Regions from separate parts of the Bordetella muralis genome, predicted to be linked through region 2. Evidence: predicted binding sites of a transcription regulator. Region 2 holds the regulator's gene; each other region holds the start of a gene.
The links. Region 2 encodes LexA, which represses DNA repair genes until DNA is damaged. Its sites were predicted from a motif close to ACTGTATNNNNATACAGT; they were not measured.
Positions count from the first base shown of each region.

Region 1: the regulator LexA is predicted to act here: its motif matches at 7,671-7,688, upstream of ACYVIT_RS07085 (PA0069 family radical SAM protein).
Region 3: the regulator LexA is predicted to act here: its motif matches at 4,300-4,317, upstream of ACYVIT_RS07495 (DNA topoisomerase IV subunit B).

Region 1 covers NZ_BAAGVF010000003.1:440,531-450,370, reverse strand. Annotated here, with positions in the region: gene paaX (phenylacetic acid degradation operon negative regulatory protein PaaX) at 1-430, shown strand, start outside; gene orn (oligoribonuclease) at 643-1,188, opposite strand; gene ACYVIT_RS07115 (M48 family metallopeptidase) at 1,238-2,497, shown strand; gene rsgA (ribosome small subunit-dependent GTPase A) at 2,494-3,405, shown strand; gene ACYVIT_RS07105 (CoA pyrophosphatase) at 3,432-4,181, opposite strand; gene rplS (50S ribosomal protein L19) at 4,288-4,668, opposite strand; gene ACYVIT_RS07095 (EamA family transporter) at 4,932-5,804, shown strand; gene ACYVIT_RS07090 (hypothetical protein) at 5,904-6,392, opposite strand; gene ACYVIT_RS07085 (PA0069 family radical SAM protein) at 6,405-7,664, opposite strand; gene ACYVIT_RS07080 (sulfate adenylyltransferase subunit 1) at 7,979-9,280, opposite strand; gene cysD (sulfate adenylyltransferase subunit CysD) at 9,301-9,840, opposite strand, start outside.
Region 2 covers NZ_BAAGVF010000006.1:1,292,636-1,302,475, forward strand. Annotated here, with positions in the region: gene uvrB (excinuclease ABC subunit UvrB) at 1-844, opposite strand, end outside; gene ACYVIT_RS16875 (amino acid aminotransferase) at 921-2,123, shown strand; gene lexA (transcriptional repressor LexA) at 2,423-3,124, shown strand; gene lon (endopeptidase La) at 3,239-5,698, opposite strand; gene clpX (ATP-dependent Clp protease ATP-binding subunit ClpX) at 5,898-7,196, opposite strand; gene clpP (ATP-dependent Clp endopeptidase proteolytic subunit ClpP) at 7,300-7,953, opposite strand; gene tig (trigger factor) at 7,956-9,266, opposite strand; gene ACYVIT_RS16905 (cold-shock protein) at 9,494-9,700, opposite strand.
Region 3 covers NZ_BAAGVF010000003.1:529,283-539,122, reverse strand. Annotated here, with positions in the region: gene parC (DNA topoisomerase IV subunit A) at 1-1,973, opposite strand, end outside; gene ACYVIT_RS07495 (DNA topoisomerase IV subunit B) at 2,134-4,095, opposite strand; gene trxA (thioredoxin TrxA) at 4,406-4,732, shown strand; gene rho (transcription termination factor Rho) at 4,850-6,106, shown strand; gene ACYVIT_RS07480 (YhdP family protein) at 6,184-9,840, opposite strand, start outside.

The DNA.
Region 1 (9,840 bases), on a different contig from region 2:
CATTCCCGACAAGGCGCTCGTTCTGGCCGGGCGCGATCTCGCCGGCGCGGGCGGACTGCCCATCGCCAGTCTGGCCCCGCAATGCTGGAATCTGGACGCACTGGCCGACCAATACCGTCATTTTTCCAGTCAGTTGGGGCCGCTGGACAAACTGTTGGACGCGCCCGCCGAGCCCGTCGACGCCTTTGCCGCGCGGATGCTGCTGCTGCATACGTGGCGGCGCATTGTCCTGCACGACCCGCAACTGCCGGTGCCCATGTTGCCCGAGCAATGGCCTGGTCACGCCGCACGGGAACTATGCGGCAGGATCTACTGGAAATTGTTCGATGCTTCGGAGCAGTATCTCGATGCTGTCGCGGGCAAGGATAACGAGCGGTATACGCCGTTGTCGGATGAGGTATATGCGAGGTTTGGGGGACGGCCGGTCTAGGCGAGCGATGGAATCATCCGTCATGTGAAGACAGCGCGAGCCGGCGTTCGCCGTGTAAAAGGGGCGCCGGCCCGTAGAGCGCGGATTCAGTCCGCGCAGCGGACCGAGCCCCCTGCTCATGGGGCGAGTCCGTGCGATAGGGCCGGCGCCCCTTTTACACGGCGAACGCCGGCGCCTAAAAAACCATAGCGGCGGCCAACATCATCGCCCTCTTATACTTTCAGGAAATGCTCGCGGTAATACTTCAGCTCGTCGATGGACTCGTAAATGTCCGCCAGCGCCTCGTGCTTGCTTTTCTTTTCAAAGCCCTTGTACACCGCAGGCACCCACCGGCGAGCCAGCTCTTTCAAGGTGCTGACATCCAGATTGCGGTAGTGGAAAAAACGCTCCAGGTTGGGCATGTAGGCGTACATGAAGCGGCGATCCTGGCTGATGGTGTTGCCGCACAGCGGTGATTTGCCGGCAGGCACATGCTGAGACAGGAAATCCAGCAGCGTTTGCTCGGCTTGGACCTCGCTCAGGGTGGACGCCTTGACCTTGTCGATCAGACCGCTTTTGCCGTGCGTGGACTTGTTCCAGTTGTCCATGGCATCCAGCAGGCTGTCGGGCTGATGCACGACCAGCACGGGGCCTTCGGCCACAATGGTCAGGTCCGGTTCGGTGACCACCACGGCCACTTCGATGATGCGCTCTTTGCTAGGGTCGAGCCCGGTCATCTCCATATCGAGCCAGACCAGGCGATTTTCGTTCGCAGCCATATAATTTGCCTATAAAACACCACATTTTCTCATACGCAACGCCAACTCCGTGCCACTGACCACTTTAACCCTGCTGTTTGTCGCCTTTCTGGTTGCCGATCTCTGTGTGCGCCAATGGCTGGCCATGCGCCAGATCCGCCATGTCGCCAGCCACCGAGACCAGGTTCCACCTGAGTTTTCACCGCGTATCGGCCTGGCTAGCCACCAGCGTGCCGCGGACTACACGGCGGCGCGCGTGCGGCTGGGGATGCTGGAACGAGTGTACGACGCGGGCATTCTGGTAGCCCTGACCTTGCTGGGCGGCCTGCAGGCCATCGATCTGGCAGTGGCACAGCTCACCTCGAATGACCTGCTGCGTCAGCTGCTGTTGGTAGGCAGCATCGCGCTGCTGCTGGGGGTGCTGGGTCTGCCTTTTACCTTGTGGCGCCAATTCAAACTCGAGGCCCGTTTTGGCTTTAACCGCATGACTCCAGGGCTGTTTGCCTCTGACTTGGTCAAAGGGATACTGCTGTCGCTGATTCTGGGCGCTCCCTTGGCAGCCGCCATTTTCTGGTTGATGGCGAGTGCCGGCAGCTTATGGTGGCTATGGGCCTGGGGCCTATGGACGGCGTTCAACCTGTTGTTGCTGTTCATTTTTCCGACCTTCATCGCGCCGCTGTTCAACAAATTCACGCCGCTATCCGATCCCGATCTGGCGAGCCGGATCAAACAGCTCGCACAGCGCTGCGGTTTTGCGCTCAATGGCCTGTTCGTCATGGACGGCTCGCGCCGCTCGGCGCATGGCAACGCGTATTTCACCGGCTTTGGCAAATCGCGCCGCATTGTATTTTTCGACACGCTGCTGGCGCGCCTGAATGCGGACGAGATCGAAGCTGTGCTGGCGCATGAACTGGGACATTTTGCCAAACGCCACATCGTCAAACGTATCGTGCTGAGCCTGGCCGCTGCCCTGCTGTTTTTTGCGGTGCTGGGCTGGTTGGCGCAACAACCCTGGTTCTACGAAGGCCTGGGCGTATTGCCACGCCTGAATGGCCGCAATGATGCGATGGCGCTACTGCTGTTTTTCCTGGTGATACCCGTGTTTACCTTTATGTTGACCCCGATCGCCAGCTGGTACTCTCGCCGTGACGAGTTCGAGGCCGACCGTTATGCGGCCAGCCAAAGCTCGCCCGAACAGCTCGTCTCGGCGCTCGTCAAACTGTACGATGACAACGCCGCCACTCTGACCCCCGACCCCGTGCACTCAGCCTTTTACGATGGTCATCCTCCCGCCGCCGTGCGTATCCGCCACCTGACGCAGCACGCATGAGCGCCAGCAGCCAGCCATTAGAGGGCCGTATTATTGCGGCACACGGCCGCCACTATGTGGTGGAATTCCCCGACGGATCTCAACGTCATTGCTTCCCTCGCGGGAAAAAAGCGGGCGCTGCCGTGGGCGATCGGGTACGCGTCGCCCCTCAAGGGCGTGACGAAGGTGCCATCGATGCGGTTTTGCCGCGCAGCAATCTGCTATTCCGCTCGGACGAAATGCGTTCCAAGCAGTTTGCGGCAAATGTCGACCAATTGCTGATCGTGGTCGCAGTCGAACCGACCTTTTCGGACGATCTGGCGGGACGCGCCTTGGCAGGCGCCTGGAGCGCCGGGATCGAGCCGCTGATCATTCTGAACAAAGTCGATCTGGAAACCGGTGTCGCCGCGGCCCGCGCACGGCTGGCATCCGTGCGTGCCTTAGGGGTTCCCATCATCGAACTCAGTGCTCACGATCGGCCCTCAGTACATGCCGCGCTGGCGGATAAGCTGGCCGGCAAAACCACGCTGCTGCTGGGCCAAAGCGGCATGGGCAAATCGACGCTGCTCAATGCACTGGTGCCCGATGCCGACGCGGCGACGCGAGAACATTCGTCGGCGTTGGACATGGGCCGGCATACAACCACCAGTACGCGCTTGTATCACTTGCCTGCGCCGGGCGGCGATCTGATTGATTCCCCGGGATTTCAAGCGTTCGGCCTACAACATCTGTCGGGCGACGATATCCTGCGAGGCTTCCCGGAATTCACCGCGCATATTGAACGCTGCCGTTTTTATAACTGCACGCACCGGCACGAGCCGGGTTGCGGCGTCGTGGCAGCGCTACAGGCCGGGGAGATCGATGCGGGGCGTTACGCGCTGTATCGGCGCATTCTCGAAGAAAGCGAGGCCGCGCAGCAACGCTACTGACCTGGTTGGAAAGGCAGCTGGTACAGTCACCGCCCGAACGAAGCGCCACCTATGTCAGCCGTCAAACCATGACGCAGCATGTGATACAGGTTGCGCAACATGCCCGCGGTGGCCCCCCAAATAAAGTATTGATGCCAAGGCATGGCGTAATACAGCCTTTCACGCCCGTCGGGCAATGGCCCGCGGTAGAGTCGGTGATTCGCAGGATCCGTCAAAAAAGTCAGAGGCACCTCGAATATCTCGGCGACTTCGAAGACATCGGGCTTCAGCGTAAAACCCGGGCGCACCAGCGACAACACCGGCGTGATGGAAAACCCCGTCGACGTCAAATAAGCGGGCATCGAACCCAGCACGTCGACATACTCGGCAGACAGACCGGTTTCTTCTTCGGCCTCGCGTAGTGCCGTTGCAATGGGCGAGGCATCCGAGGTTTCCACGCGCCCTCCCGGAAAACTGATCTGGCCGGCGTGATCGTACAGGTGTGCCGTGCGCTGCGTCAGCATGATGCTCACCCCCTCGGGATGAACGACCATGGGGATCAAGACTGCTGCCAGTACAGGAGCGCCCTCGCGTCCGGGATGGCGGTATTCGGTCGAACCTAGCGGGTCCTGGGGCCACGGTCCTGCGTGGCTCAGCACTCCACGCAGTCGCTGGGGAACCAGCAAATCTGGCGCGATCGCCGTCAGCCCCGCATCAGCGGGCTGCCAAGGTTGAGCGGCGGGATCGAATTGCACGGCGGCGGGAGGCCGGCGAGGACGGGACGAAGGGTCGGGCATACCTGCAGCAAACGTTAAAAAAGGCACCTTGATAGGTGCCTTTTTAACCCGGATCGCCGGGAAGCGCGGTGTGATCCTGCCTGAGCGGGCATCACACCGAGACCAATCAAGCCGATTTGGCTTGCTTGATGACCAGCTTTTCTTTGATACGAGCCGACTTGCCCGAGCGGCTGCGCAGGTAGTACAGCTTGGCACGACGCACATCACCACGGCGCTTGACTTCGATGCCGGCGATTTGCGGGGAATACAGTTGGAACGTACGCTCGACGGCTTCGCCCGACGAGATCTTGCGCACGATGAAGGACGAATTCAGGCCGCGGTTGCGCTTGGCAATCACGACGCCTTCGTAGGCCTGCACACGCTTGCGGGTGCCTTCAACGACGTTGACGCTGACCACTACGGTATCGCCAGGGGCGAATTCGGGCATGGTCTTGTCGCCGGTCAGGCGCTTGATTTCTTCCTGTTCCAGGATAGCGATGAGGTTCATGAGAACTCCGAGATCATCGTGCCTTGCGCTGTTTTTGCGTGGGGCGCCGGCCAGGGCCGGGACCTTTGCTGTACGCAAGCAGAGGATGAGGTTTGTGGTAAACCGAGCATTCTACATCAAATCAAGACTTTACGTACATACCACCTGCACGCGCGCAGAAATCCCAGGCCTTGTGCAACACCGTCCCCTTTTTGGGCGGTTTTAGCAGTACCCTTGCAGATCGAAATGTCATATTTCTGTCATATACCGCAACTGCAGCACCCATGTCTTACTCGTCCCTGATATTGGTTGTCTTGGCGGCCATGGCCCACGCCTCGTGGAATTTGTTGGCCAAACGAGCCGCCATGGTGGGTCCGGTCTTTGTCTTTGCCTATGGGCTGTGCGCTACGCTGTTATATGCGCCCTGGGTGATATGGATCCTGCTGCACGAAGGGATGGTCTGGAGCTGGCCCGTCATTGTGTGCATCCTGGCATCCAGCGCCCTGCACCTGGGTTATAGCCTGTGTCTGCAACGCGGTTATCAGGTCGCGGATCTGTCGGTGGTGTATCCCATCGCCCGCGGTACTGGCCCCCTGCTGTCTACCGCAGGCGCATTTTTACTATTGGGCGAGCCCGCAACGACCACCGGGATCATCGGCATGCTGTGCGTCGTCGGCGGCGTGCTGCTGATTGCCACACAGGGCAGGCTGTCGTTATTCCGCCAGCCCCAGGCATGGCTCGGCGTGCGCTGGGGCATTGTGATTGGCCTGTTCATCGCGACATACACCGTGGTAGACGCCTACGGCGTCAAGGTGCTGCTGATCATGCCGGTGCTCTTTGACTGGTTCACCTGTGCTACACGTACCGTCATGATGGCGCCGCACGTCATGAAGCGCCGCGCGGAAAATTGGCAAGCCATGCGGGAATACTGGCGCCTCGCCTGGGCCGTCGGCCTGTTGTCGCCGCTGGGCTATATCCTGGTGCTCTATGCGCTGCGCAACGGCGCACCGTTGAGCCTGGTCGCCCCCGCCCGCGAAATGTCGATGATGCTGGGCACCCTCGCCGGCATGTTTCTCCTGCGAGAAAAGGTCGGCGTCGGACGGCTACTGGGATGCCTGGCCATTCTGGCCGGGGTGATCCTGCTCGGGTCCAGCTAAACGGGCTCTCGGACGGTCGCTACGGCACAGCGTGATTTGGCCGTATGCAGGCGAACACTGCTACTGTGCAACGAGGCCTCTAACCACGGAAAAGCAGGCTTAAAACCCCGCTGCCGCCCCGAGCCACATCAACCCGGGAATCAACGCCCCCCACATCGCGACCAGCAAGACATCACCCACCATTTGGCGCACGGTCACGCCCTGGCTCAGTGCTCGGCTGGCCGTCCCCATGGACTGGCTGTGCGCGGCCATCGTATCCATTGACAGTGCGGCGGCAGACACATGCGTCTGAGCAGCACCGACGATCGGCTGGGAAATCCGGGCCGCGGGCGTCGGTTGAACAACCGGCTGAACCTCAATGGCCGGCGCCTCTACTGGCTGGACAACGGTGGCAGTGCCGATGACATCCGACTGCGCAGCCGGCGCCAAGGCGCGATGACGCCCCTGGGACAAGCCAGAAGAAAAAGGCCATTTGGCAGGCTGACGCAACACACCGACTGCGGCTCGCGCCAGCATGCGTGGTACCCAGGTCGGCAGCCGGGAAGGCAAGGAAACAACGGTATCGGAAGCAAGCGTGGCAGTGGACATGAAAGGCTCCGGTTAGAACAGCGCTAACTGCGGTGAAGACGAAAGCGGCGACGAGGATTTCGATTGCCGGGATGAGCTCTGCCCTGCCGCCGAGGCAGCCGAGACAGAGGACGCCGGGCTCGCTGCCCTGGGCGCTTGGAACAAATGCGTGACCAACTGGGAGCGAGTGGTATTCAGGCCCAGTTTGCGTACGGCCAGGTTGAAACGCTGACGCAGCAAATTGGCCCACAGGCCCGTGCCCCGCATCCGCGTGCCAAATTGAGGGTCGTTGCGCCGGCCATTGCGCATATCCTCGATACGGTGCAGCACGCGCTGCGCGCGATCGGGGAAATGGGCCTCCAGCCATTCCTGGAAAACAGCTTTGACCTCCCAGGGCAGGCGCAGCACGGTATAGCTGGCGTAGCAGGCACCTGCCTGGCGTGCGTCCTGCAGGATGCGTTCGAGAGATTCGTCGTTAATGAATGGAATGATGGGTGCCACCAGCACGCCCACGGGCACTCCGGCATTCGTCAGCGTGCGAATGGCCTGAATGCGCCGCCAGGGGGCAGATGCGCGCGGCTCGAGCGTGCGCGCCATCTCGGTATCCAGTGTCGTCACGCTGATGTACACCGTGATCAAGCGCTGCTCTGCCAGAGGCTGCAACAGGTCGAGATCGCGCTCGATCAGCGCGTTTTTGGTGACGATCGTGGCGGGATGCCGTGTTTGCAGCAAGAGCTCAAGCACGCCGCGGGTCAGCTGCCATTCGCGCTCGATGGGCTGATACACATCCGTCGCCGAGCCAATATTGATCGGCGAAACGCGATACCCCGGACGCGCCAGCTCGGCTCGCAACACATCGACGGCATTGGCCTTGGCGATCAGGCGAGTCTCGAAATCCAGCCCGGGGGAATACCCCAGGTAGGCGTGAGTCGGCCGGGCGTAACAATAGACGCAGCCATGCTCGCACCCACGATAGGGGTTCACGGCGACGTCAAAGGGAATATCGGGAGAATCGTTACGTGAGAGGAGCTTGCGCGCCTGCTCGGACGTTACAGTGGTCTTCAGGGTCGATTCGGGAACGATGGGAATGTAACCGCCGGCAATGTCGGCGTCGGAAACATCGTCCTGGGAAGCCGCCACCTGCCCGCTGGACCAACCGTCGTCGGCAGGCTCACGCTCGGTCTGTTCGAATCGATGCCGAACATTAGTAACCGCTCCCCGGCCGCGCAAGGCGGCGGGGGCGGTAGCCGGGGACCCAGAACCGGCGGAAAAAGCGTGCTTGGTGCGTTCCATGAAAGTACTGTACAAAAAACCAGTACTTTCAGCAAGCCCCAAATGCCCTAATCGGGCGAAATCTCACTTTACCCCAAGACGCGCTCGCCGTCTGAACAATCGATTTCACACTTTGGAAATCGGCTGGAAACCCGCATGGATATTGGATTTAGCCTAAAAACAACAGGCCGCCGCCCCTACGGACGGCGGCCAATGAGGCCCGTTTTGGTCTCGACATGAATCACCGCCTGGGAATTCAGACAGCACAGCAAGTTCGGAGCAAACTGATGAGCAGTACGTGCTGAATTCTGACGCACTCGGACACGCGCGAGCGCCTAACGCAGCATGCCTGCAGCCGCGGTTTGATGCGTGGCCTCGTCGATCAAAATGAACGCTCCCGTTGCCGGCGCATCGATATAACTGTCAACCGCCAAGGCTTCACGTGTCGCGAACGATACGCGGCCAATCTCATTCATATTCAAGGTGCCGCTGTGGTTTTCGACCTCCTGCAACTCGTGAATATCACGATGCGTCAACACGCTGCGGATCTTCGCCGACGTCAGACGCGTGCCATGCTTGAGCAAGTACTTGCGAGCCGGATTCAAGGCTTGCGTATCCAACCAGCACAGCTCTGCCTCGAACTCACGTCCCACGCGCGCGGGAGCGGCAGCATGCGACAACACATCGCCACGCGACACATCCACATCGCGGTCCAACACGATAGTGATGGAATCACCAGCAACCGCGAGGTCTACAGCGCGATCGAATGCCAGAACCTCTTTCACGCGTGCGGCAACACCGGAGGGCTGAATCACGACGTCATCACCGGGACGTAATTCGCCGCTCGCAATCCGGCCCGCATAACCACGGAAATCCTCCGCGCTGTCACCTCCGTGACGCGACACCCATTGCACGGGGAATCGCAGCGGGCGTACGGCGGCTTCGCTATCGGTGCCGCCTAATTGTTCCAGCAGGCTCAGCAGCGGTGGGCCGTCATACCACGGCGTTTTGTCCGAACGGTTGACAACGTTGTCGCCTTCGAGCGCCGACAACGGCAGCACGTGATGGTGCGCGATATTCAAACGGCGCGCGAGCTCTGCATACGCATCACGGATGCGTTCGAATACGGCTTGATCCCAGTCAACCAGATCCATCTTGTTGACCGCCACCACGATATGGCGAATGCCGAGCAAGTGAGCGATGGTGCTATGGCGTTTGGTTTGCGTCAGCAGTTGGCCATCGGCAGCCCGCGTCGCATCGATCAGGATAATCGCGGCATCGGCGGTCGAGGCGCCAGTCACCATATTACGCGTGTACTGCTCGTGCCCCGGCGCATCGGCCACGATGAACTTGCGTAGCGGGGTCGAGAAATAGCGGTAGGCGACATCGATGGTAATCCCCTGCTCACGCTCGGCCTCCAGGCCATCGGTCAGCAATGAGAAATCAATCCCGTCACCCACCACGCGTTTGTATTTGGCGCGGGAGATCGCATCCAGTTGATCGGCAAACACGCCCTTGCTGTCATACAGCAAACGCCCGATCAAGGTCGATTTACCGTCATCAACCGAGCCGGCCGTAATCAGACGCAGAACACCATTGTCGGTATCCGGCAGAAAAGAGTCATTCACAGCATTCATGTCGAAGTCCGGTAATCAGTTCAGAAATAGCCTTCTTTCTTGCGGCGCTCCATCGAGGCCTCGGAAGTCTGGTCATCCATGCGCGTCGCGCCGCGCTCGGTAATATCGGTCACGGCAGTCTCGGCGATGATGGCCAGCGGATCCGTCGCATCCGATGCCACGGGGCACGTGCAAGAGATGTCGCCGACCGTGCGGAATCGCACAGCCAGGTTTTCCACCCGCTCGCCGTCTTGCGGCGGCGTCAACGGTGTTACCGGTACGAGCAGCCCCTTGCGGCGCACAACGTCGCGTTGATGGCTGTAGTAGATCGACGGCAACGCCAACTGCTCGCGCTGGATGTACTGCCACACATCCAATTCGGTCCAATTGGAAATCGGAAACACCCGCATGTTTTCGCCCTTGTGCACGCGGGTGTTAAATAGATTCCACAACTCGGGACGCTGGGCTTTCGGATCCCACTGACCGAACTCGTCGCGGAACGAAAAAATGCGCTCTTTCGCGCGCGCTTTTTCTTCGTCACGACGTGCGCCGCCAATGCACGCATCAAACCCGAATTCTTC
Region 2 (9,840 bases):
ATTTCAGGCGCTCGCGCAGCTCTTCCTTGATCGTCTCGATGGCGCGCAGCACGGTATCACGCGGCGTGACGTAGTGCGAACCCGGGTAGACGGTAAAGCGCGGGACTTTTTGGCGCACGCGGCCCGTCAGCGGGTCGAACAATTCCAGCGCCTCGATCTCGTCATCGAACAGCGTCAGGCGCAGCGCCAATTCGGGGCTTTCCGCCGGGAAAATATCGATCGTCTCGCCGCGCACACGGAATGTGCCACGCGTGAAGTCCGCATCGTTGCGCGTGTACTGCATGGCGACCAGGCGAGCCAGGATTTCGCGCCGGGAAATGTGGTCCCCAGAGCGCAGAATCAACACCATCGCGTGGTAATCACCGGGATTACCAATACCGTAGATACACGAGACGGTTCCGACGATCACCGTGTCGCGCCGCTCCAGCAGACTCTTGGTCGCAGACAGGCGCATTTGCTCGATATGTTCGTTGATGGACGAATCCTTTTCAATGAACAGATCGCGCGTGGGGACGTACGCCTCGGGCTGATAGTAGTCGTAGTACGACACGAAATACTCGACGGCGTTCTTGGGAAAGAACTCGCGCATTTCGGCATACAACTGGGCCGCCAGCGTCTTGTTTGGCGCCAATACCAACGCGGGCCGACCGAGCCGGGCGATGATATTGGCCATGGTGTAGGTCTTGCCCGAGCCTGTCACACCCAGCAAGGTCTGGCACATCAAACCGTCACGAATGCCCTCGCTCAGCCCCTCGATCGCGCCAGGCTGGTCGCCTGCGGGCGGATAGGGCTGATACAAATAAAAGGGGCTGTCGGGGAAATCGACGAATCCAGGAGCTGTCATGCTAGACTGTCTGAGGGTAAACCCCCCATTATCCACAGCAGTGCCTTCCGCGTCTATCTACCCTTAGCGAATTCTCATGAGCTCTCTTTTCGATTCCGTCGAACTTGCGCCGCGCGACCCCATCCTGGGTCTGAACGAACAATACAACGCTGATACCCGCCCTGGTAAAGTCAATCTGGGCGTGGGCGTGTACTACGATGACGACGGTCGCATTCCCCTGCTGGCTGCTGTGCGCAAGGCCGAAATTGCGCGTATCGAAGCCGCCGCGGCACGCGGCTATCTGCCCATCGAGGGCATTGCCGGCTACAACAAGGGCGCTCAAACGCTGTTGCTGGGTGCTGATTCCACGCTGGCCGCCGAAGGCCGCGTGCTGACCACCCAGGCTCTGGGCGGCACCGGCGCACTGAAAATCGGCGCAGATTTCCTGCGCCAATTGCTGCCCCAGTCCAAAGTGCTGATCAGCAATCCCAGCTGGGAAAACCACCGCGCCCTGTTCGAGCGTGCAGGTTTCCCGGTCGACACCTATACCTATTACGACGCCGCAACGCACGGCCTGGATTTTCAGGGCATGCTGGCTTCGCTGCAGGCCGCTCCTGAACAAACCATCGTCGTGTTGCACGCCTGCTGCCACAACCCGACTGGCGTTGATCCGACGGCTGAGCAGTGGCAACAGATCGCCCAGGTGGTCAAGTCGCGCAACCTGGTGCCGTTCCTGGACATCGCTTACCAAGGCTTTGGCGCCGGTCTGCAAGAGGACGCTGCCGTCGTGCGTCTGTTTGCCGATCTGGGCCTGACGATGCTGATCAGCTCGTCGTTCTCGAAATCGTTCTCGCTGTATGGCGAGCGCGTGGGCGCCCTGACCGTGGTCGCAGGCAATCAGGACGAAGCCAAACGCGTGCTGAGCCAGCTCAAGCGCGTGATCCGCACCAACTACTCCAACCCGCCCACGCACGGTGGCACGGTGGTGTCGTCGGTGTTGAATACGCCCGAGCTGTACACGCTGTGGGAACAGGAACTTGCCGGCATGCGTGACCGTATCCGCCTGATGCGCGAACAACTGGTCGATAAAATCAAGGCTGCGGGCGCCTCGCAAGACTTCAGCTTCGTACGCGAACAGCGCGGCATGTTCTCGTATTCTGGCCTGACCTCGGCACAAGTCGACACCCTGCGTGAAGAACACGGCATCTATGCTGTATCCAGCGGCCGCATCTGCGTTGCTGCGCTCAACAGCCACAATATCGATACAGTCGCCAAGGCAATCGCGGCGGTGATCAAGTAAATCGCAGACGCATCGACGCCTGACTGAAGGACCCGGACGCAAGAACGGGTCCTTTTTCTTTTAGCCTGCGCATCTCAGCATCCCTCCCCCCTTCCGAGGGACCCGCCTTCGTCTACAGGAGGCGGACATTCTGCTTACTTTCTGCGCGGCCTGCCTACCAAATGCCTGCCATCTGCGGCGAGCATTTGGCGATGTGCATCTTTCCTGCGGTCCTATTCGCCCCCACCTGACTTGCTTTTTTATACAGGCTCGTCCAAAATCCAGCTGTATATTCATACAGTCCGAAGCGGATCATTGCCATGGCTACCAAACTTACCGAACGCCAACAGGAAATCCTGAACCACATCCGGCAAACGGTGGCACGCACCGGCTTTCCTCCTACTCGTGCCGAAATCGCCCGAGCATTGGGTTTTCGTTCTCCCAATGCCGCTGAGGACCACCTCAAGGCCCTCGCACGCAAGGGGGCCATCGAATTGACGGCAGGCGCATCGCGCGGCATTCGACTGATAGAGTCCGTTGATCCCGCTAGTTCTTCTCATTCCCATGCCACATCGGCTGCCGGCGTCTCAGCACCACCAAGCCTCGCAGGATTTGCCGCAGAAGCCATGAGCCGGTTATTACTGCCGCTGGTAGGTCGTGTAGCAGCAGGCAGCCCCATTCTGGCCGCCGAGCATGTCGAGCGCGAGGTTGGGGTGGATCCGGGGCTGTTTGCCCAGACGCCCGATTACCTGTTGAAAGTACGCGGCATGAGCATGCGCGACGCCGGCATCCTCGAAGGCGATCTGCTCGCCGTCAAACGAGCCAGCGAGGCGCGCAATGGTCAGATCGTCGTTGCCCGCCTGGGCGACGACGTTACGGTAAAACGGCTGCAGCACCGCCAGGGACACATCGAACTCCTGCCCGAAAATCCAGACTTCTCGCCGATCGTGGTGGATGGGACACTAGATTTTGCACTTGAAGGCATTGCCGTCGGCCTGATCCGCACGCAGGCACTGCATTAATTAACCGCTCTACTTGCCGCTAGCAGCAAAAGGCCCCCGGACTCATACGTGACTTGTAATGAGTCCGGGGGCCTTTGTGCCATACCATTTGGCATGGCACGAACTGCTTAAGGCTTAGTGCTTGAACACGGGATCACTTGGCGCAGCGTTTTCCGCTGCTTTGGCGACCAAGGGTTCCTTGACGACTTCTTCGTCGGACAGTGGCTCGGGCTGGCGTTCGAGCGCGAGCTCGAGCACCTTGTCGATCCAACGCACCGGCACGATCTCGAGGTGGTTTTTGACGTTGTCCGGAATATCGGCCAAGTCTTTGACGTTTTCCTCGGGGATCAACACCGTCTTGATACCACCACGGTGAGCCGCCAGCAGTTTTTCCTTCAGGCCGCCGATCGGCAAGACCTCGCCACGCAGGGTGATCTCACCCGTCATGGCGACATCAGCACGCACCGGGATGCGCGACAGGGCCGAGACCATGGCAGTGGTGATGGCGATACCGGCCGATGGGCCGTCCTTGGGCGTAGCACCCTCAGGGACGTGAACGTGCATGTCGTGCTTTTCGAACACGCTGTCGGCAAAACCCAGACGACGTGCACGCGAGCGCACGACGGTACGGGCGGCCTCTACCGACTCTTTCATCACGTCACCAAGCGAACCGGTACGTTGAATCACGCCCTTGCCCGGCATATCGGCGACTTCGATCGTGAGCAAATCGCCGCCGACTTCGGTCCAGGCCAGACCGGTGACCTGACCAATCTGGTTTTCCTTTTCTGCCATGCCAAAGGTATAACGACGCACGCCCAGGTATTTGCTGAGGTTCTCGGCGTCGACCTTGACGGGCTCGAGTGCTTGCGACGCAGCCTTGCCCTCGGTCTTGGCCTTGTCGGCCTGAGCCAATGACTCTTTCACGACCTTGCGGCAGATCTTGCCGACTTCGCGTTCGAGTGCGCGGACACCGGCCTCGCGAGTGTAGTAACGCACGATATCGCGCAGGGCCGAATCGTCGACCACCAACTCGGATTCCTTGACGCCGTTGTTCTTCATCAGCTTGGGCAGCAGATGGTCACGAGCGATATGGATTTTTTCGTCTTCGGTGTAGCCCGACAGACGAATGACTTCCATACGATCCAACAAGGCGGGCGGGATGTTCAGCGTGTTGCTGGTTGCCACGAACATGACGTCGGACAGATCAAAGTCGACTTCGATGTAGTGATCCTGGAACGTGTGGTTCTGCTCGGGATCGAGCACCTCGAGCAATGCCGAGGCGGGATCACCGCGGAAATCCATACCGAGTTTGTCGATCTCGTCCAGCAGGAATAGCGGGTTACGCACACCGACCTTGCTCATGTTCTGCACGATCTTGCCGGGCATGGAGCCAATGTAGGTGCGGCGATGGCCACGGATCTCGGCCTCGTCGCGTACGCCGCCCAAAGCCATGCGGACGAACTTGCGATTCGTCGCACGCGCGATGGATTGTCCCAGCGAGGTTTTACCGACGCCAGGAGGGCCTACCAGGCAGAGAATCGGGGCCTTGACCTTGTCTACACGCTGTTGCACGGCAAGGTATTCGACGATGCGCTCTTTGACCTTTTCCAGGCCATAGTGATCGTCATCGAGCACGTTTTCCGCGTTGCTGATGGAGTTGTTGATCTTGCTCTTTTTCTTCCAGGGAAGATTGATGAGCGTATCGATGTAGTTGCGCACCACGGTGGCTTCGGCCGACATGGGCGACATGAGCTTGAGCTTTTTGAGCTCGGCGTCGGCTTTCTTGCGCGCATCTTTGGGCATATGCGCAGCAATGATTTTCTTTTCGAGCTCTTCGATGTCGGCGCCTTCTTCGCCCTCGCCCAACTCTTTCTGAATGGCTTTGACTTGCTCGTTCAGATAGTAGTCGCGCTGGCTCTTTTCCATCTGCTTTTTGACGCGGCCACGGATACGCTTTTCGACCTGGAGAATGTCGATTTCCGTTTCCAGCTGCGTCAGCAAGCCCTCGAGGCGCTCGGAAGTACCGAGGATTTCCAGCATTGTCTGCTTTTGCTCGAGCTTGAGCGGCAGATGCGCGGCGATGGTGTCGGCCAAACGGCCGGCATCGTCGATCCCGGCCAGCGAGGTCAGAATCTCGGGCGGGATCTTTTTGTTGAGTTTGACGTACTGCTCGAACTGGGCCACGATCGCGCGACGCAGCGCCTCAGTCTCTGAGCTTTGCGCAGGATCGAGCTCGACGGGAGTCACCTGGCACACGAAATGCGTTTCGGCGTCGTCGATCGTATCGATACGTGCGCGTTGCGTGCCCTCAACCAGCACCTTGACGGTGCCGTCAGGCAATTTGAGCATTTGCAGAATGCTGGCCACGCAGCCGATTTCGTAGACGTCTTCGGGCGTAGGATCGTCTTTGCCGGCGGATTTTTGCGCCACCAGCATGATGCTTTTGCCCGATTCCATGGCGACTTCGAGCGCCTTGATCGAACGGGGACGGCCCACAAATAGCGGAATAACCATGTGCGGGAACACCACCACGTCGCGCAGAGGCAGCAGCGGCAGGTCGATGGGTTCGGATGGCAGGGTCTGACTGGCAGACATATAGGATTCCTTGATTTGACTCGGCGTAATGTAGATCGGATCCCAAGCAGAGCTGGTTATCCGAATCCGTTACGTCTGATATGGGAACAATAGCCGAAAATTCAAGCCGTCGTCGTCCGCATAACCCCCTAAATGCAAAAAAACCCGTTACAAAACGGGTTTTTTTGCTGGATTTTGCTTTGCTTGACGAAGCAACGAATCAAGCAGCTGCGCCTCGCACCTGGGGTTGAGCCGGTTTGTCGGAGGTCACCGTCTCGTCGGCGTAGATCAGCAAGGGTTTGCCGTCGCCATCGATGACATTTTCGTCAAGCACCACGCGACTGACGTTGCCCTGAGAAGGCAAGTCATACATGGTATCGAGCAAGGCACCTTCGATAATGGAACGCAGGCCGCGAGCGCCCGTTTTGCGCTTGAGCGCCTTGCGGGCAATGGCCTTGAGTGCACCGGGGCGTATGTCGAGCTCTGCGCCTTCCATGGCGAAGAGTTTTTGGAACTGCTTGATCAGCGAGTTCTTGGGCTCGGTCAGGATTTGAACGAGCGCAGCCTCGTCGAGCTCGTCCAGGGTCGCCACGACGGGCAGACGGCCCACCAACTCGGGAATCAGACCAAATTTGATCAGATCCTCGGGCTCGACTTCGCTGAACAACTCGCCTACGCCCCGCTCGGACTTTGCCTTGACGGAGGCGGAGAAACCGATGCCGGACTTTTCGGTACGGTCGCGGATGACTTTTTCCAGGCCGTCGAACGCACCACCCACGATGAACAGAATGTTGGTGGTATCAACCTGGACGAAATCCTGGTTGGGGTGTTTGCGGCCACCCTGCGGCGGCACGGACGCGACGGTGCCTTCGATGAGCTTGAGCAATGCCTGCTGTACGCCCTCACCCGAGACATCGCGGGTGATGGAGGGGTTGTCGGACTTGCGCGAGATCTTGTCGATTTCGTCGATATAGATGATGGCGCGCTGAGCCTTGTCGACCTCGTAGTTGCAGTTTTGCAGCAGCTTTTGGATGATGTTTTCAACGTCTTCACCCACATAACCGGCTTCGGTCAGGGTGGTGGCGTCGGCCATCACAAACGGGACATTCAGCATGCGGGCCAAGGTCTGGGCCAGGAGCGTCTTGCCCGAGCCGGTCGGCCCGATGAGCATGATGTTGCTCTTGGAGAGCTCGACCTCGTCGCCTTTGATTTCGCCGTGGCGAATGCGTTTGTAGTGGTTGTACACCGACACGGCCAGCATGCGCTTGGGCAGCGTCTGGCCGATGACGTATTGGTCCAGAAAGGTCTTGATTTCGGTCGGCGTAGGCAGCTCAGACCGTATAGCGGCACGCGCTGAAGCTTGCGCTTCTTCGCGGATGATGTCATTGCAGAGGTCAATACACTCATCGCAAATGAACACCGATGGCCCTGCAATCAGCTTGCGGACTTCGTGCTGGCTCTTGTTGCAGAACGAGCAGTGCAGCACTTTTGCGTCGGCCGGTCCCTTTTTATCAGGCATATGTGTTTCGTATCTCTGGTGAAAATGCGCCGCCGATCAAGGCCGGCGCATTCAACGCTTACTTGGACGTCACGGCACTGCTTAGGCCCGGTGTTTCGCGAGCCTAGCCCTCGGAACGGGATGCGAGAACCTTGTCCACCAAACCATACGATACCGCATCTTCGGCCGACATGAAGTTGTCGCGCTCTGTGTCTACGGCAATACGGTCGACGGGTTGGCCGGTGTTGTCGGCCAAAATGCGGTTCAGACGCTCACGCAGGTCGAGAATTTCCCGGGCCTGGATCTGGATATCAGAGGCCTGACCCTGCGCACCGCCGGAGGGCTGGTGAATCATGATACGCGAATTGGGCAAAGTGAAACGCTTGCCCTTTTTGCCCGCTGCCAGCAGGAATGCACCCATGCTGGCGGCCAGGCCTGTGCACAACGTCGAAACATCGGGCTTGATGAACTGCATGGTATCGAAGATGGCCATCCCGGCATACACCGACCCGCCGGGCGAGTTGATGTACAACGAGATGTCCTTATCGGGGTTTTCCGACTCCAGGAACAGCAGCTGCGCCACGATCAGGTTGGCCGTATTGTCATTGACGGGGCCAACCAGAAAGATCAAACGCTCGCGCAGCAGGCGCGAATAGATGTCATAGGCGCGCTCACCGCGCCCGGACTGCTCGATGACCATGGGAATGTAACCCAGGCCGGTCGGCGTGACCGAAGCCCCGCCATGCATTGCCGCATAGAAATCGGTAAACCGCTGCATGCTTACGCCATCCCCATCAACTGATCGAAAGGTACCTGCTCTTCCGTGACCTTGGCTTTTTCGAGCACGTGTTGCACGACGTTGTCTTCGAGCACGATGGCTTCGATTTCAGCGCGGCGCTGGCGGTCGGTCAGGTAGTAGCTGACAACCTGAGCAGGCTGTTCATAGTTTTGCGCGAACTCTTCGATGCGAGCACGGACTTGTTCGGGCTTGGCTTGCAATTGGGCTTGTTTGACCAGTTCGGAAACCAGCAGGCCCAGGCGCACGCGACGCTCGGATTCAGTCGTGAAGGCTTCGGCCGGGATCGGCACGGACTCGGCGTTGGGGATGCCGCGCTGCTTGAGCTCTTCGCGGGCAGCCTGGACACGGCTCTCTACGTCGCTGTCGACCAGGGCTTTGGGCACGTCGAATTTGCCGGCCTCGACCAGGGCGTCCATGACGCTGGCTTTGGTACGGCCTTGCGAACGGGCTTTGACTTCGCGCTCGATGTTGGTGCGGATGTCGGCCTTGAGTTTCTCGACGTCGCCTTCAGCTTGGCCGAGGGCCTTGGCGAACTCGCCATCGACCTCAGGCAGGACGCCTTCGGCGACTTCTTTGACGGTGATGGTGAACTCAGCCGTTTTGCCGGCGACTTCTTTGCCTTGGTAGTCTTCGGGGAAGCTCAGCGGGAACACCTTGGTTTCGCCGGCTTTCAGGCCTTTGGCAGCCGCCTCGAACTCGGGCAGCATGCGGCCTTGGCCCAACACGAAGGGGAAGTCTTCGGCTTTGCCGCCCTCGAAGGGAACGCCGTCGATGGTGCCGGCGAAATCGAGTGTGACACGGTCGCCGTCTGCGGCGGCGCGGCCTTCGCGGGCCTCGTAGGTGGCGCGTTGCTTGCGCAGCACGTCGAGGGTTTGCTGGACTTCGGCGTCAGAAACGGCGGTGTCGTAACGGGTAACGGCAAGCGCAGACAGATCAGGCACGGCGACTTCGGGATACACCTCGAAGGTGGCCGTGAAGGCCAGCGTGTCATCGGCAATGCCTTCGGTCTTGGGCTCGAGCGTGGGCGCGCCGGCCACACGGAGCTTGGCGCCGTCGACGGCTTGTTCGAAAGCGCGGCCGACCTGGCCATTGATCACGTCGTAGCGGATGCCGGGGCCATGGCTGCGCTCGAGCATAGCCAGAGGAGCCTTGCCAGGACGGAACCCGGGCACTTTGGCCGTACGGGCTACGCGCTTCAATTGCGCCTGGACTTCCTTTTCGACGTCGGCCACGGAAACCGACAGATCTACGCGGCGTTCCAGACCAGAGAGGGTTTCAACCACAGGCTGCATCAAAATTATCCGAGAAATAAGTGAAGTGTGAACAAACGGGTTAACAGGTGATTTTACCGGAAAGTTCAAGACCTCTGCCAAAGGAGAGGTTTTGCCTCGGGAAAGCCCTGACCCGGACTCGTTTTAGATAAGGAAAACCGGGGATTTTACGGGCCTAAGCAAAACGCTCCTGGCAGCGGCCGCCGCCAGGAGCGCAAACAGGCTGCAAAGCGCCTGGTCCGGCCAGATCAGGCCGTCACTTTGATGTTCTTAGCGCTGGGACCCTTGGGGCCCTGGCCCACTTCGAACGTCACGCGTTGATTTTCCTGCAGAGATTTGTAACCGTCGCTGCGAATTTCCGAGTAGTGGGCGAAAAGATCTTTACTGCCATCATCGGGCGTAATGAAACCATAGCCCTTTTCCGAGTTGAACCACTTGACGATACCTGTTGCCATGACTGTGTCCTTCACCTTCTAGTAGCGATTGCTCGCGGGAGCGCCAGATGATCAAGGAGGGGCAACTAACTGGGTACCATGACGGCGACAGGAATAACGACCGCGTCGCTTGAAAATCTCGCTTGCTCAGTGTATGTGGG
Region 3 (9,840 bases), on a different contig from region 2:
TCTTCGAGCGTGATGAATTGCTTACCCGCACGCTGACGCGAGGTCATATCGCTGAGCTTGGCTGCGAAACCAAAACCACGTTGCGTGGCCAGCAGCCAGCGGCTATCCGGAGCCGCCGCGATGCTATGGACGATGCGCGTACCTGGCGACAGATCGATCATCGTGGTGACGGGCTGCCCGTCGCCTCTCGCCGAGGGCAAACCTGAAACTGCGACGGTATATACCCGGCCATTGTCGCCCACCGCGATCAGCATATCCGTGGTGCGGCACTCAAAGGCGCCATACAAATCATCGCCTTGTTTGAAACCAAACTGCGAGGCATCATGGCCATGCCCCTGACGCGCGCGCAACCAGCCTTTTTGCGACACAACGACCGTGACGGGCTCGTCCAGCACCTTGGTTTCCAGCACGGCGCGCTCGGCGGTTTCGATCAAGGTACGGCGATCGTCGCCATATTGCTTCGCGTCGGCCTCGATTTCCTTGATCAGCAGGCGCTTGAGCGAGGACGGGTTATCCAGCAATTCTTGCAGCTTTGCCTGTTCGGCACGTTTGTCAGTCAGCTCCTGCTCGATCTTGAAGCCTTCCAGACGCGCCAATTGCCGCAAGCGCATTTCGAGGATGTCTTCGGCCTGGCGTTCGGACAACGAGAAACGCTGCATCAGCGCCGCCTTGGGCTCGTCGGATTCGCGGATCGTCTGAATGACCTCATCGACATTCAGGTACACGACCATGCGCCCTTCGAGCACATGGATGCGATCCGTGACCTTGTCCAAGCGATGGCGGGTACGACGCACGACCGTATCGGTGCGGAACGCCACCCACTCGGTCAAAATGTCGCGCAGTCCCTTTTGACGCGGACGGCCGTCGGTGCCGATGCACACCAGGTTGATCGGCACACTGCTTTCCATACTGGTCTGCGCGAGCAGCGTATTGACGAACTCATCGCGATCCACGCGCGAGGTCTTGGGCTCGAACACCAGACGTACGGCGGCGTCCTTGCCAGACTCGTCGCGCACGGCGTCCAGCAAGTTCAGCATGACGGCCTTGGACTGCTGCTGGTCGGCCGTCAGGCTCTTTTTACCGGACTTGACCTTCGGGTTGGTGAGCTCTTCGATTTCCTCGAGGACCTTCTGGCAGGACGTGCCGGGAGGCAGTTCGTGCACGACCAGTTGCCACTGGCCGCGCGCCATTTCCTCGAACTGCCAGCGTGCACGCGCCTTGAGCGAGCCGCGGCCGCCCTGGTAGATCTGCGCGATGTCGGCCGCCGGCGTGATGATTTGGCCGCCGCCGGCGAAATCGGGGCCCGGCACCATCGCGTACAACTCGGTATCGGGCAGGCTCGGCTGCTTGATCAACGCCACGCACGCCTGCGCCACCTCGCGCAGGTTGTGCGCCGGGATCTCCGTCGCCATCCCCACGGCGATGCCCGAGGCGCCGTTGAGCAGCATCACCGGCAAACGTGCCGGCAACATTTGCGGCTCTTGTTGGCTGCCGTCATAGTTCGGCGCGAAATCGACGGTGCCCTCGTCAAGCTCGTCGAGCAGCAGACGCGAAAACGGCGTCAAACGCGCTTCGGTATAACGCATCGCGGCGGCATTGTCGCCGTCGCGCGAACCGAAGTTGCCATGGCCATCGATCAGCGGATAGCGCAGCGAGAAATCCTGCGCCATGCGCACCATGGCGTCATACGCCGCCTGGTCGCCGTGCGGGTGATATTTACCCAGCACATCGCCCACCACGCGCGCGGATTTGACCGGTTTGGCGCCGGGGCCCAGGCCCATGTCCTGCATGGCGAAAAGAATACGGCGCTGTACCGGCTTTTGCCCATCGCCCACATCGGGCAAGGCGCGGCCGCGCACCACGGATACGGCGTAGTCCAGATAGGCCTGCTCGGCATAGCGGCCCAGCGTGATGGCCTCTTCGGCCCCGCCGGCGGCTTCGTCAAACAAGCCAGGTTGATTGCTGTCAGTCATGTGTCGTCGAAATTGCTTTGAGGAAAAGCCTCCGCTGCGCTTACGCACTGGCTGCCCTTTTCAGGGCGGATTGTGCAGAACACAGTCCAGGAGGCATTCTTACCGGGTCGGCCAAGGCAGTGTTGATCCATGCAGGTCTAGCTGCCTGATTAGGCCGGAATCAAATATCGAGCTCAGCGAGATTACCCTTTTCCTCGATCCAGGCACGGCGCTGCGATGACTCGCCTTTACCCATCAGCATGTCGAACATGCTGGTGGTGTCCTCGGGGGTCAGTGCACCATAGCCTACGGGCAGCAACCGTCGCGTATCGGGATTCATCGTGGTTTCCCACAACTGCTCTGGATTCATTTCACCCAGCCCTTTGAATCGGCTGATGCTCCATGCGCCCTCGCGCACGCCTTCCTTGAGCAGCTTGTCTTGTGCCGCCTCGAGCTCGCCCTGATCCAGGCAATAGATCTTGCGCGCGGGGCGCTTGCCTTGCGCGGGCACGTCCAGACGGAACAAGGGGGGCTTGGCTACGTATACGTGCCCCGCCTCGACCAGCTTGGGGAAATGACGATAGAACAGCGTCAACAGCAGCACCTGGATGTGCGAGCCGTCCACGTCAGCGTCCGACAGGATGCAGATGCGGCCATAACGCAACCCCGACAAATCCGGCGAATCTTTCGGGCCATGCGGATCCACCCCGATCGCCACGGAAATATCGTGGATTTCGTTATTGGCGAACAGACGATCGCGGTCCACCTCCCAGGAGTTGAGGACCTTGCCACGCAGCGGCAAGATCGCCTGGAATTCCTTGTCGCGGCCCATTTTGGCCGAGCCGCCAGCCGAGTCGCCCTCGACCAGGAACACCTCGGTACGGGTAGCGTCGGAGGACTCGCAATCGGTCAGCTTGCCCGGCAACACCGCCACGCCCGAGCTCTTGCGCTTTTCGACTTTCTGCGCCGAACGCGCACGCGCCTGGGCCTGGCGGATCGCCAGCTCAGCCAATTTCTTGCCGTATTCGACGTTGCTGTGCAGCCAGAGATCGAGCGCGCTTTTCGCGAAGCCTCCGACCAGACGCACTGCGTCGCGGCTGTTCAGACGTTCTTTGATCTGCCCCTGGAATTGCGGGTCGAGGACCTTGGCCGACAGCACGAAACTGGCGCGCGAGAAAACGTCCTCGGGCAACAGCTTGACGCCCTTGGGCAGCAAGCTGTGCAGTTCTGCAAACCCCTTGACCGCCGAGAACAGGCCCTCGCGCAACCCCGACTCGTGCGTGCCGCCTGCCGGCGTGGGAATCAGATTGACGTAGGACTCACGCACCGCATTGCCGTCCTCGGTCCAGGCGACGACCCATTGCGCGCCCTCACCGTCGGCAAAGCTCTCGTGATCGGCGCCGGCATACTGCTGGCCCTCGAAAAACGGCACCATCAGTTCCGAGCCTGACAGCGCCTCGGCCAAGTAGCCGCGCAGACCATCGGTGTATTGCCAGACCTTGGTGTCGCCGGTTTTTTCGTTGATCAGCGTGACTTTCACGCCGGGCAGCAGTACAGCCTTGCTGCGCAGCAGGTGATTCAGCTCGCCCAGTGGGATCTGGGGGCTGTCGAAATATTTGCCGTCGGGCCAGACACGCACGCGGGTGCCGGACTTTTTGCGTCCTGCTTCCGGATACGGCGCCAAGGGCTCGGTCACATCGCCGCCCTGGAAAACCAGACGGTTGGTCGCGCCATCGCGCCAGACGACGACTTCGAGCCGCGTCGCCAGTGCGTTGGTGACGGATACCCCGACGCCGTGCAGGCCACCGGAAAAGGCATAAGCCCCGCCGCCTTGCTTGTCGAATTTGCCCCCGGCGTGCAGCCGCGTAAAGACCAGTTCGACCACCGGCGCGTTTTCTTCGGGGTGCAGGCCGACGGGAATCCCGCGGCCATCGTCCTCGACCGACACACTGCCGTCGGTATGCAGGGTGACCTGGATCTGCTTGCCGTAGCCGGCGAGCGCCTCATCAGCGGCATTGTCGATGACCTCCTGCACGACGTGCAGGGGATTTTCGGTGCGGGTGTACATGCCCGGACGCTGACGCACCGGCTCCAGCCCCTTCAGGACTCGGATGGAGGCTTCGGTGTAACGTGGTGTAGCCAAGTTATCCCCAAGATCTGTGGAAAAAAACCGACATTTTACGGATAAGTCTAGATTTTGCGCGGCCTTAGGTAGGATGCGCACGTCCTGACCAGTCCGAATTCGGTAGGATAAGTAGTTTGCAGGTCAAAGAATGACAGAATGGCGTTGTGCCAGTTTCTGGATTCCGTCGACCACGACGCAACATGCTACACAAAACTGGCAAACCCTGTTGTTTTCAACAGTGGTATGCTTAATGCCTCACCTACCTTTTAGTAGAACAAAAATGGCAGGGGCGTCTGACGCCCATCATGCCGCGGAACCGAGAATCACCATGAGCGAGCAAATCAAGAACGTCAGCGATGCAAGCTTCGATACCGATGTGATCAAATCCGGTCAGCCGGTGCTGGTCGATTACTGGGCGGCCTGGTGTGGCCCCTGCAAGATGATCGCCCCCCTCCTGGAGGAAGTCGCCTCCGAGTACGCCGGCCGCCTGACGGTCGCCAAGCTGAACGTCGACGAAAACCAGGACACCGCCGCCAAATATGGCATCCGTGGCATCCCCACGCTGATGCTGTTCAAGGATGGCCAAGCCGCCGCCACGAAAGTCGGCGCCCTGTCAAAATCGCAATTAACTGCTTTCCTCGACGGCGCGTTGTAATACACTACGTGTTGTAAACACATCGCCGACCTGGTCGGCGCTCCGTCTGAGATTACCGCGCGGGCCCGTCCGTGGCCTGCCGCCAAGACCCTTCTCTACTATCCCCCTTTCACCGCGATGCACCTCAATGAACTGAAGGCGCTGCACGTTTCGCAGTTGCTGGAAATGGCCGCCGGCCTGGAAATCGAAAACGCCAACCGCTTGCGCAAGCAAGAGCTGATGTTCGCCATCATGAAGCGCCGGGCCAAACAAGGCGAGCAGATCTTCGGCGACGGCGTACTGGAAGTCCTGCCCGACGGCTTTGGCTTTCTGCGTTCTCCCGAGACCTCGTACCTGGCCAGCACCGACGACATCTATATTTCGCCGTCACAGATCCGCCGTTTCAACCTGCACACCGGCGACTCCATCGAGGGCGAGGTCCGCACGCCGAAAGACGGCGAGCGTTACTTTGCCCTGGTCAAAGTCGACAAGGTCAACGGCTCGGCCCCCGAAGCGATCAAGCATCGCATCATGTTCGAGAACCTGACGCCGCTGCACCCGAATCAGCCGATGCGTCTGGAACGCGACATCAAGAGCGAAGAAAACCTGACCGGCCGGATCATGGACATCTTTGCCCCCATCGGCAAAGGCCAGCGCGGTCTGATCGTCGCCAGCCCCAAATCGGGCAAGACCGTGATGATGCAGCACATCGCGCACGCCATCACGACCAATTACCCCGAAGCCGTCATGATCGTCCTGCTGGTCGACGAACGGCCCGAGGAAGTCACCGAGATGCAGCGCACGGTGCGCGGCGAAGTCGTCGCATCGACCTTTGACGAGCCCGCCACCCGCCACGTACAAGTCGCGGAAATGGTCATCGAAAAGGCCAAGCGTCTGGTCGAAATGAAAAAAGACGTGGTGATCCTGCTGGACTCCATCACCCGTCTGGCGCGCGCCTACAACACCGTGGTGCCCGCTTCGGGCAAGGTCCTGACCGGTGGTGTCGACGCCAACGCGCTGCAACGCCCCAAGCGTTTCTTCGGCGCTGCGCGCAACCTCGAAGAAGGCGGCTCGCTGACCATCCTGGGTACGGCACTGATCGAAACCGGCAGCCGTATGGACGAAGTCATCTACGAGGAATTCAAGGGCACGGGTAACTCCGAAGTCCACCTCGAGCGCCGTCTGGCCGAAAAACGCGTCTATCCGGCCATCAACCTGAACAAATCCGGCACCCGCCGCGAAGAACTGCTGATCAAACCCGACCTGCTGCAAAAGGTCTGGGTGTTGCGCAAGTTCATCCACGACATGGACGAAATCCAATCGATGGAATTCATCCTGGACAAGATGCGCGCCACCAAGACCAACGCCGAGTTCTTCGACATGATGAAGAAATAAATCCTAGGCATCAGGGTCCGTACGTGGATACGCGGCCCGCCTCAGGTCTGTATCGGGCGCTCTTGCAGCGCCCGTTTTTAATGCTCGACATAGTCATTATTCGGCGAATGATTTGGCACATGCTTCGTCTCTATCGGAGCAACCTTGGGATCATCCCACGATCCCGTCACGGCGTATTCCATTGTCATCGCGCGAGCCAGCGGCTGTTTCAATAACCACTGCGTCACAAACGCGCCGAGCCCGATCAAGGGATTCACCGCCAATGCCGTCACGACGGCCGCCCCGCTGGCATCCAGATTGGGAATCACGACCGCTTTCATGTTCCACTGCTCGGCGATGATGTCGGTATCGCCGGCCAATACAATCGTCGCCACCGGGCCGTTGAGCTTATAACCCTCGGTGTGCGCGATACCGCGGCTCAAGGCCATATCCCCCCGGATCGTGTCGAACGGGAAACCGTCGCGCCAGGCATCGGCTGGATTCGCCTCCAGCTTGGCCAAGCGCTGCAATGATTGCAAGGACAGCAATTCCAGCAAACGGGCGCTGCGGGAATTCACATTCAAGAACCGCCCTTTGTCCAGGCTGATCTGCATCTTGCCATCGAGATTGGCCAGATCATGCGTCCAGGGCAGATCGCGCCACGTCAACTTGCCCACGATCGAACCACTGCCGCCGCCCACGTAGTCTTTGTAGCCAATGCGGTCCACAAATGCGCCCAGATCCTTGAATTGGGCCTTGGCATCGACAGTCAGGCCTCGCTGCGCGCCGGTAAGCCGCCAACTGCCCGTCGCATCCAGGGTCGCCGACTCATTGCCGATGTGCAGTTTGTCCAACCGCCACAACTGCCCTCTTTCCAGATTGGTTCCCAAGACCTCGAGCTTGCCGACATCGCGGCCATACAAGGAAAATTGGTCGGCCTGCAGATCGATTGCCGGGATATCGGACAGGTCATCGTCGGGGGTCGGCCTGTCCTTGACGGGCATGCTGGTGGCCACGTCCGAATCCCCTCCCAAGGCCAGATGCTTGAGCCGCGCAATCACGCGCCCGGCAATCGCGCCTGAAGCCTCCTGCCAGGATAGCGAACCGGCCGCCTGCTTGGAATTCAGCGACACCTGCCACTGCGTGGGCTGCGGGCGCGTGGCGGCCAGCGTCAAACTGTCCAGCGACCAGCCCGCCACCTGCAGACGCTGCGTATTCACATTGATCTGGTTCAGTATCGGCAGCGCATCCGAACGCGCCGCCGCGTCTTTATCCCTATCGGCCTTCTTGCCGACCCCGGCCTCATCGGTCACCTGCTGCCAGGCATCCAGATCCAATTCCGGCATTTGGATATCGACCAGCATCCCCGGGACCGCAGGCAGGACAGCGGGCCGGCTGACACCCAGCGCGCCGCGTGCGAAGTAACTGCCGCGAGAGGCGCGGTCATGCTCCAGCAACAAAGCGATATCCGATCCGACCTTCACCGACAATTGATCGCGCTTGCCGCTATCGGCTGCACTCGACGCACCCCAACTCGCTTTCAGCGGCAACGCAGCCGTTTTCGTCTTGCCAAGCGGTGCGGGCAGGTCGATCGCCATCCCAGCCAGGTCCGAATCAATATCCAGATCCAGTATCCCGCCCGGCCCATAGCCGACATGCCCGCGATACGACGTCTGGCCCGCAAGGCGTTCCATGAGAGGGTTGCGTATCCATTGCGCCAGTCCCGAGGCCGGTAGCGTTCCTTCGACAAGCAACGCGTCCTGGCGCTGCTCCAGTTTGCCGCTGATACGTGCCTGGCCGCCCAGAAACTGCGTGCGCAGCGTATCGACCCGCAATCCACGCTCGGAGAACATCAGTTCGCCCTGCAATTCCCGCAACATCGGCATTTGCGGCACAAAACGGAAATCATTGTCCGCGAACACGATCCGTCCATCCACCTTGGTGTCTTCCGCGTTCAACAGCGGCACCTCGAGCTTCAGCGGCACCCGCCAATTGCCGGTGCCTTCGGCGGTATCAAGAATGCCGTCCAACAACTGTCCCAATTGATAATGGTTTGCCAGCGCCATATAGGCGGGCACGGCCCCGGAGATCTCACCATCGAGATGCAGCGTCGACGCGTGCTCCATGTCGGGAATCGTGGCCCTCACCGCCCCGATCGTCAGCGTATGGTCATCACCGATATGCGCGATCGCTCCGCCCGGCGTATCCAGCGACAGGCTGACTTTATCCACGGCAAAGTTACCCGAGACATTTTCCAGCCGCGGCCAGCCCTTGTTCCGACCGTGCGGCGGCGCATAGTCGACGATCGCCCCGCTGTAGGCGCCCGCAATACGAAACTGGCCATGATCCTCTTTGTCCTCAAAGGGAAATTCGTCCAGGTCGCCTTTCACCGTCACTGAAGCATCGCGGATGTGTCCCGCAGGCAGGCCACGCGCCAGCCATTCACGCGCATCGGCGTTCACGGTCAAAGGCAGGTATTTGTGAATCGCCGACATACTGCCGCGAGCCAGGTTTCCCTGGAAATCCGCGGTGCCCGCGATGGTCTTGCCCTGCCCGATCCAGCGCCCATTCAGACGGGCATCCAGATCCTCATTGGCGAGGTCAAACTGCCTGACGTCGACCACCAATGGCTGCTGCGAGGGATGACGCACAGTCGCATCCAGACGCACCGTATCGGCCTGTAGCAAGGCGGGATCGAATGTCTCGGGCAGATTGGCCTGCAGGCCGGTCAACTCAGCCCGGACGGTCATCCCCGCCTCCTCTGCCGCGGAAGCCAGCGGCACGCCGTCCCACTGCACGACGCTGCCTGGAGGCCCTTGCAGATGGAAAGTGCCAGACTCCAGGCGCAACGCCCGCGTCGGTCCGGATGGAAAAGCATGTCCATCAGCTACCTGTGCCGTCTGGGTTTTCGTGCCGGAGGCCGACGTCGCCGTGGAACGCTCGATGGCCCCGGATGCAGAGGTGGAAGACGTCGCCGACGCCTCGCCGCCGGATTGCGATGGCGAGAGCGTTGCACTCGCATCATCGGTCGCGTGCCATCGCACCTCGCGCAATGCCGCATCGGCCGTGAGATCGGTGATCTTTCCCTCATCCAGGGTCAACCAGGCACGCGCTGCCCCTCGACCCGACACGGCCGGCACGGAAAGCCAGGGTGTCCAGGCCTCGGGTTCAGCATCCTTGATTTCCGCATAGAGCTCTCCCGTCCAACGGGGCGCCCCCACCTGCAGAGGATTGCGATGAACGTTGCCACGCACCATCACCTCACCTGCCAGGGTGGCAGGCGGCTCTGCCGATAAAGCAAAGCGGTGAGACAGCAATCCGTTGTAAAGCCGCAGACTGACGTTGCGCAACGCCACATCGGGAGCCTGCCGCAGTTCATCCTGCCAGTGCACTGTCGCGCCAACCAACGCCAGATCACGTTGATTCGCCAACCAGCGCACCAACGGGGAGCGGTCATGCTCACTGTCCGTATCGGTATTGAGATCGATCGATTGGCCTGCGATCCACAAATGATCTGTCGCGTCGCGACGAACCCATAATTCCGGCCCATCCACCCGCAGGCTGAGCAAACGCGGCGACAACACCAGTACGCTGCGCCAGCCCAACACGGCCGAGACCGTCGGCAAGGTCAACACCGGCTCGTTGTCCGAGCCGTACACCACCAACGACGTTAAGCGCAGACTCGGATTCAGGCCGCGCCAATCCGCTCTCAGCTCGCCAATCTGCACGCGCGCGCCCAGGGCATCGCTGGCATA